DNA from 2 places in the Allobosea sp. P5_A5 genome. Region 1 is predicted to be linked to the other one. Evidence: riboswitches for the same ligand, from Rfam matches in the RefSeq annotation. Region 1 holds a riboswitch; the other holds the start of a gene.
The links. Region 1 has a riboswitch for thiamine pyrophosphate ahead of thiC (phosphomethylpyrimidine synthase ThiC). Riboswitches for the same ligand answer to the same signal wherever they lie in the genome.
Positions count from the first base shown of each region.

Region 2: it holds a riboswitch for thiamine pyrophosphate, as region 1 does, so the genes downstream of both, thiO (glycine oxidase ThiO) here and thiC (phosphomethylpyrimidine synthase ThiC) in region 1, are expected to answer to the same signal.

Region 1 is NZ_JBFUKY010000017.1:6-4,009, reverse strand. It holds gene thiC (phosphomethylpyrimidine synthase ThiC) at 1-1,855, opposite strand, end outside; TPP riboswitch at 1,933-2,035, opposite strand; gene AC1DR6_RS21835 (hypothetical protein) at 2,135-2,293, opposite strand; gene AC1DR6_RS21830 (hypothetical protein) at 2,381-2,626, opposite strand; gene AC1DR6_RS21825 (OmpA family protein) at 2,741-3,748, opposite strand.
Region 2 is NZ_JBFUKY010000004.1:132,845-136,848, reverse strand. It holds gene AC1DR6_RS10300 (thiamine phosphate synthase) at 1-331, opposite strand, end outside; gene AC1DR6_RS10295 (thiazole synthase) at 405-1,178, opposite strand; gene thiS (sulfur carrier protein ThiS) at 1,180-1,377, opposite strand; gene thiO (glycine oxidase ThiO) at 1,361-2,380, opposite strand; TPP riboswitch at 2,437-2,538, opposite strand; tRNA gene AC1DR6_RS10280 (tRNA-Ser) at 2,841-2,931, shown strand; partial or broken gene AC1DR6_RS10275 (hydrolase) at 3,179-3,360, shown strand; gene AC1DR6_RS10270 (alpha/beta fold hydrolase) at 3,421-4,004, shown strand, end outside.

The DNA.
Region 1 (4,004 bases):
ACTTGGCCGCCATGCCTTCCTTCTGGATTTCGCTCCGCGATGCCTGATCGGAGGCCATCGCTTCGAGATTGGCGCGCTCGTTGTCGCTCATCGCGAGGACCTCGGCGCGCAGATCCTGCGTGATCTTCATCGAGCAGAATTTCGGCCCGCACATCGAGCAGAAATGCGCGACCTTGTGGGCGTCTTTCGGCAGCGTCTCGTCATGGAACGAGCGCGCCGTGTCGGGATCCAGCGAGAGATTGAACTGGTCCTCCCAGCGAAACTCGAAACGGGCGCGGGAGACCGCATCGTCCCTGATTTTCGCAGCCGGATGGCCCTTGGCGAGATCGGCCGCGTGCGCCGCGATGCGATAGGTGATGACGCCGGTCTTGACGTCGTCGCGGTTGGGTAGGCCGAGATGCTCCTTCGGCGTGACATAGCAAAGCATGGCGCAGCCATACCAGCCGATCATCGCCGCACCGATGCCCGAGGTGATGTGGTCGTAGCCCGGCGCGATGTCGGTCGTCAGCGGTCCGAGCGTGTAGAACGGCGCTTCGCCGCATTCGCGCAGCTGCTTGTCCATGTTCTCCTTGATCTTGTGCATCGGCACATGGCCGGGGCCCTCGATCATGACCTGGCAACCCTTATTCCAGGCGACCTGCGTCAGCTCGCCCAGCGTCTCCAGCTCGGCGAATTGGGCGCGGTCATTGGCGTCGGCGATCGAACCCGGACGCAGGCCGTCGCCCAGTGAGAACGAGACGTCGTATTTGCGCATGATGTCGCAAATCTCGTCGAAGCGCTCGTAAAGGAAGCTCTCCTTGTGGTGCGCCAGGCACCAGCGCGCCATGATCGAACCACCGCGCGAGACGATGCCGGTGACGCGCGAGGCCGTCAGCGGCACGTAAGGCAGGCGCACGCCGGCATGGATGGTGAAGTAGTCGACGCCCTGCTCGGCCTGTTCGACCAGCGTGTCCTTGAACACCTCCCAGTCGAGCTTGATCGGATCGCCGCCGACCTTCTCCAGCGCCTGATAGATCGGCACCGTGCCGATCGGCACCGGCGAATTGCGCAAAATCCACGAGCGGATGTTGTGGATGTTGCGGCCGGTGGACAGGTCCATGACGGTGTCCGCGCCCCAGCGGATCGCCCAGACCAGTTTCTCGACCTCCTCGGCCGCACCCGAGGTCACGGCCGAGTTGCCGATATTGGCGTTGATCTTGACGAGGAAATTGCGGCCGATCGCCATCGGCTCCAGCTCGGGATGGTTGATGTTGGCCGGGATGATGGCGCGGCCGCGCGCGATCTCGCTGCGGACGAATTCCGGCGTCACGAATTCCGGCACGGCGGCGCCGAAGCTCTCGCCATCGGCATGGCGCTCGCGGGCGCCTTCCATCATCGCGGTGCGGCCGAGATTCTCGCGGTGGGCGACATAGATCATCTCGGGCGTGATGATGCCGGCCTTGGCGAACTCGTATTGCGTCGCCATCTGGCCGGGCTTCGCCTCGAGAATCGGACGCTGCGCCGGGCAGGCCGGGACGAGCTGATCGGCGCTGATGTGGCCGTTATCGGCGCCGGTGACGATGCGGCCGGGGACGACCTGGAAACCCTGCCGGTCGAGCCAGGCCCGACGCGGCTGCGGCAGGCCGGCATTCAGGTCGATCGCGATATCGGTCTCGGTGAAGGGGCCCGAGGAATCGTAGATCCGGACAGGCGTCTCGGAACCGGTCGTCAGCTGCACCTCGCGGAACGGCACCCGCATCGTCGGGTCCTCAGGCGGCGCGACATAAATCTTGCGCGAGCCGATGATCGGGCCGGTGGTGACGCTTTGCGGGGCCGTCTTGACGCTGTTCTTCTGCGGCTTGGTGTGAACGTTCATCTGGGATCTCCTCCTTGGTCAGGTCAGGAGATCCGGGTTCGAAAGCGGTCCAGTCGCTGTCTGCGGGCGAGGACGAGCCTCAATCCGCGTTCCAGTCCCTCCGCCGGTATGACCCGGATCAGGTTCGATGGGTTCGGCTTATCGCCATCTCAGCCCTTGCGAGCACCCCTCGGAACGGTTCCAGATTAGGCTTTTGGCGAGACTGCGCAACCGACAAAGAAAAGCCGGCCTGACCAGGCCGGCTGCACAAACACTACCAAGGGATATCAGGCGAGGATGTCAGGCGAAGAGATCGACCTGCGCACCCTGACCGACTGGCAAAAGCGCTTTCGCCTGGTCGGCGCCTTTTTGGAGCAGGTCGACGACGCTCTGCTCGGCTTGGGCGTTCTGCTTGACCATCTCCAGCCCGAGCGACTGCTGCGTTGCGGCGCTCGACATGCCAACCAAACTCGTCGCGGTGGAGATGCTGTCGCTCATGCGCTTGGGCATACCAGCGCGATCTTTCTCAACCCTGAACGAAAACGCTCAAGGTGCGATGATCGATGGCACGCCGCGTGGCATCGGCGGGCTGCGCTCGGACTGCGAGCGCTCCGTCTGATCGCCCTGGTCGCGCAACCTCGCAACATCGGCGCGGGGCGCCATCGGCACGCCGGGCGCGCGCTGTCTGACTTGCGGCTGCGGCTGTGACGGGGTCTGCGGCTGGGCCAGCGCCGGAGCGATGAAGGAGCCGGCGACCAAAGCGCCGGCGAGGGACAGGGTAGTGAATTTCACGGTCTCGCCTCCTTTTTGCTTCCTCGACAAGGAAACGAGGCAATCGGTGCTCCGGTTCCGACCCAAAAAAGAGGCCGCCCGGAGGCGGCCTCTTTCGGTGCGACGGCGTTACGGTCAGCCGCCCTGCCCGTTCAGCAGCGGCGTGATGCGCCGGAGCGTGACACGCCGGTTCTCGCGTGAGGCGGCCTGCGTGTTCACTTTCAGATACTGCTCGCCGTAACCTTGGGTGGTCAGGTTCTCCGGCGGAATCTGGAAGTCGCGCGTCAGGACCTCGGCGACCGACTGGGCCCTACGATCCGACAAAGACAGGTTGTCGACGTCGGAGCCGACGGCGTCGGTGTAGCCCTCGACCATGAAGACCTCGTTGGGCGAGCTTTTCAGCACCTGCTTGATCGAAGCCGACAGCACCGCGAGGCGCTGCGCCTGATCCTGCGGGATCTGCCATGAGCCGCTGTCGAAGTTGATCGTGTCGATATCGACGCTGCGCATACGGGCTCGCAGATCCGGCGAGTAACGCACCTCGTCCAGCGTATAGCGACGCGGGATCGGCGCGACGGGCGGAGCCGCGAAGGTCTCGTAGATCAGCCCTTCATCGGCCTGGTCCGCATCGACGATGTAGCGGTCGCGCGGGATCTGCAGCGGCGGTGGCGGGAGGACGACGATGTCGTCGCCGTACCGGTCGGGTCCGCCGCCCCGGATCGTGTTGTCGATGATCACCACCTCGCGGCCATCAGGCTGCATGCGGACGCGGCGGACGAGCCGGCCCTGATCGTCGGTGACGGTGACGATGCGCGTGCCGTCGGGCCGATCGAAGATCGTGCGCGTCTCGCCGTCGCGGCGCTCGGAGCGGCCCTGCCAGCCGAGATCGCGGAAGCGCTGATCCTCGTCGCGGCGGATGATCGCGGTCCCGTCATCGTCGCGGATGATCGTGCGGCCAGGCTCGCGGATGATGGTGACGTCACCCTCGCGCTGCTCTTGCCGGCTGGCACGGATATCGTCGAAACGCTGCGCGCCCTGGCTCGCCATGATGCCGCCGACGAGACCAGCGCCCGCGCCGATCGCAGCCGCGACGCCCGGCGAGAAGCCACGACGGCTCTCGCGCTGAGGCGGCTGGCCGGGCAACCCAGCCGGCGACTGACCCGGCGCGAGAGCACCCGGAGGCGGCCCGGGCGGAACCGAACCCTGGGGCGCGATGCCGGGCGCAACGGGAGCCCCCGGCGCGCCAGGCTGACCCTCAGGCGGAGTCGGGCGTCCCGGCTGGCCGGCCGGTGGCGGAGCGGCCCCCGGCGGCGGAGCAAGAGGGGCCGCGGCTCCCGGCCGAGCGGGGCCGCCGGGCTGACCCACGGGCGGGACGGGGCGAGCAGGTTGACCCGGTGCG
Region 2 (4,004 bases), on a different contig from region 1:
CGAGCGCCCGTTCCAGTTCAGCCTCATCATGGCTGCTGATGCCGAGTTTCAGGCCGGCCTTGCGGATGGCCGCGAGATCGGCGGTGTCGAGATCCTCCTGGCCGAGGTGAAGCCAGTCGCAGCCTTCCTCGATCGCGAGCTTCCAATAGTCGTTGACCACCAGCACGCAGCCGGCCTCGGCACAGAGGGTTCTGGCGCGGGCGATCTCGCGAGCGACCTCCTGTTCCGGCCTATCCTTCACCCGCAGCTGCACCAGCTTCATGCCGAGCGGCAGCATCCGCGCGATCCAGTCGGCGCTGTCGAAGATCGGGTAGAACGGATCAAGCGTCATAGCGGCGGCTTCTCTCAAGCGAGGCAGGTATTTTCAAGCAAGGCAGGCGATCTTCAAGCAGGGAAAGACATTTTCAGGCGAGGAACGCCTTGCCCATCACCGGGGTCGAGGGCGCGGCCATGTCGCGGGCTTCCATCGGCTGGGCCTCGAAAGCGAGCCTGCCGGCGCGGATGGCAAGCGCAAAGGCCTCTGCCATCGCCGCCGGGTCCCCTGCCTTGGCGACGGCAGTGTTGAGCAGGATGCCGTCATAACCCATCTCGATCGCCTGGGCGGCATGGGACGGCAGGCCGATGCCGGCATCGACCACGAGCGGGATGCCCGGAAAATGCTGGCGCATGCTGCGCAGGCCATAGGGGTTGTTCAGCCCGCGTCCCGAGCCGATCGGCGCGCCCCAGGGCATCAACACCTTGCAGCCGGCATCGAGTAGACGCCCGCCGACGACGAGATCCTCTGTCGTATAGGGAAAGACCTTGAAGCCGTCGTCGCTGAGGACGCGCGCGGCCTCGACCAGCGCGATCACATCGGGCTGCAGGGTGTCGTCCTCGCCGATGACTTCGAGCTTGATCCAGTCGGTATCGAAGACCTCGCGCGCCATCTGTGCGGTCGTCACCGCCTCCTTGACCGTATGGCAGCCGGCCGTGTTGGGCAGCACCTTGACGCCGAGCTCGCGGATCAAGCCCCAGAAGGCCTGTCCCGCCCCGCCCCCGGCCGATTCCCGCCGCAGCGACACCGTGACGATTTCGGCGCCCGAGCGCTTCACGGCCTCGGCCAGGATCGCCGGCGAAGGGTAGAGCGCCGTGCCGAGGAACAGCGGATTTTGCGGCTCGAAGCCGTAGAACGATGCCATCTCAGCCCCCCTGCATCGGTGCGACGACTTCGATGCGATCGCCTTCGCTCAGCGCGATCTCGCCCCGCTTGCGCGCCGGCACGAAGTCACCATTGACGGCGGTCGCGACGATCCGGCCGGCATAACCCAATTCCGCCAGAGCCTCCGCCAGCGTCGTCGCGGCGACCTGCTGCGGCGCGCCGTTAAGCAGCAAGGTCATGCAGCATCTCCGATCTGGTTTGCGGGTGCAGCACGGCATCCGCCGCCATCCGCGCCATGGCGGGGCTCAGCAGGAAGCCGTGGCGGTAAAGCCCGTTGACATGGAGCACCTTCCCCCGGCGCACCAGACGCGGCAGGTTGTCGGGGAAAGCGGGGCGCGCGTCGGTGCCGATCTCGACAATCTCGGCCTCCGCGAAAGCCGGGTGCAGCGCATACGCCGCGCCGAGCAGTTCAAGCATCGAACGGGCCGAGATGCGCTTCCGAGCGCCGCTCTCGATCATCGTCGCGCCGACCATGAAATGTCCGCCGCGACGCGGCACGATATAGAGCGGGATGCGCGGATGCAGCAGCCGGACCGGCCGCGCGAGCGAAATCTCGTCACTTTTCAGAACCAGCATCTCGCCCTTCACGCCCCGCAGATCCCGGAGTGTCTCGCGCGCCGCCAGGCCGCGACAGTCGAGAACCGCCTCGGCCTCGACGTCGACCGGCTCGACCTGGCTCCCGAACCGGATCTCCCCACCTTTGGCCAGCACCTTGGCGCCGAGAGAGGCGATCGCTCGGCGCGGATCGAGATGCGCCTCGTCGCCGAAGAACAGCGCTCGCGAGAAGCGGCCGGCCAGATCGGGCTCCAGCGCGGCGACGGCCTCGGCGTCGATCTCGACAAAGCGATCCGTGCGCTGGCCGAAGCGGCGCAGTTCGGAACGATCCCTGCTCGGCGCGACGACCAGCGTGCCCTGGCTGACCACCTCATCGGTGTGTCGCGCCCACCAGCCCGCCGCCTCCTGCCCGAGCCGCACGACCGGCTCCTCGGCGCTCTCCCCTTCGCACCAGGGCGCCAGCATGCCACCGGCGAACCAGGAGCAGGCTTCGGCTCCGATGCGGGAGCCGCGCTCGTGCACCGTCACGCTCGCGCCCCGTTCGAGCAGCTCGACCGCGCAAGCCAGGCCGACGACGCCGGCGCCGACGATCGCGACTTGAAGGCTTCCTGACTTCGTCGAGGACACGCGCATTCCTTCATGGAAGCCGAGAAGACAGCGGCCTTAAGGCGCGATGCAGAGCCCTGCAGCGGAAGACCGTTCCCTTCGCCGGCATGACCCGGATCAGGTTCGATGGGTTGACGCCAATCGCGTCTCTCAGCCTCGCGGCACCCCAACGGACGAACTCAATCTAGGTGCGGGGCTCGCGCACGGCAAGCCAATGGCGCGCTTTCCGACAATGATCGGTGCGGCGTACGGGCTGCGCGGTCGAGCACCGCGCAGCCCGCCGGTCGAGAAGGTCGGGCGCCTCGGGCCTTGCCTAGAAACCTTCCCTGGACCGCTCCGCCGGCCTTTCCCACGCTTGCACGCCCTAATTGACGGAAAATGACGCTTCACGCCGCCGCCATGACGACGATGGGATTTCTCCGCCGAAAATGACGGCCGAGGCTTGTCAAAGGCGGGCGCGATCAGGCATAGACCTCTCGCCGGAGACGTGGCCGAGAGGCTGAAGGCACTCGTTTGCTAAATGAGCATACCCCACAAGGGTATCGAGGGTTCGAATCCCTCCGTCTCCGCCACTCGCCCCCATAAGCGTTTGCTTCGATTGCTTAATCAACGATCGAAGATGCTGGTTACATCCGCTGCCACTCCAGCAGATAACCCAGCATGAGGGCCGCCTGGCTAGCCGGGCACGCCTTTAGCGTGGCAACGCACATCCGAATCGCGCCAGGAGCCTCCGTCACAGTCGACAATCCCAGGCATGGGCCTGCTGACTCCTCACGATCACACGCTGATCATGATCGACTTCCATCGCAGATGGCGCAGCGGATGATCCAGGCCGGCGCTCGCCCGATGACCTCGCTGCAATATCTGCCAAATTGCAACGCGCCTGGGCCCGCACCGCGACCTATGAGATGACTGGCGGGATCACCAGGACCGTCGGCGGCGCCTACGGCCTCGGCATCAGTTACGCTAAGATGATGTTCGGCGCCTTCGAAAGGCACTGATCGGCGATCGCCGTTTCCTGCCCGACCGGCTCCAGATGCCTCCAACTCAGGATTGCCAGCATGCCCACCATCACGACCAAGGACGGCGTTGCCATCTTCTTCAAGGACTGGGGTCCGAAGAACGCGCAGCCGATCGTCTTCCATCACGGCTGGCCCCTGTCGGCCGACGACTGGGACACGCAGATGCTGTTCTTTCTCCAGAACGGCTATCGCGTCGTGGCCCATGACCGGCGCGGCCACGGCCGCTCGGCACAGGTCAGCGACGGCCATGATATGGATCACTATGCGGCAGACGCCTTCACCGTGGTCGAGCATCTCGATCTCAGGAACGCCGTCCATATCGGCCACTCGACCGGCGGCGGCGAGGTCGCCCGCTACGTTGCGAAACACGGGCAGCCCGCCGGCCGCGTCGCCAAGGCGGTGCTGGTCAGCGCCGTTCCGCCTCTGATGCTCAAGACCGCCACGAATACGGATGGCGTACCGCTCGAAGTCTTCGACGGCTTTCGCAAGGGCACAGCCGAAATGCGGGCACAGCTGTTTCAGGACGTCGCCGCAGGCCCGTTCTACGGCTTCAACCGCGAGGGGGCGACGGTCTCTCAGGGCGTGATCCAGAATTGGTGGCGTCAGGGCATGATGGGCAGCGC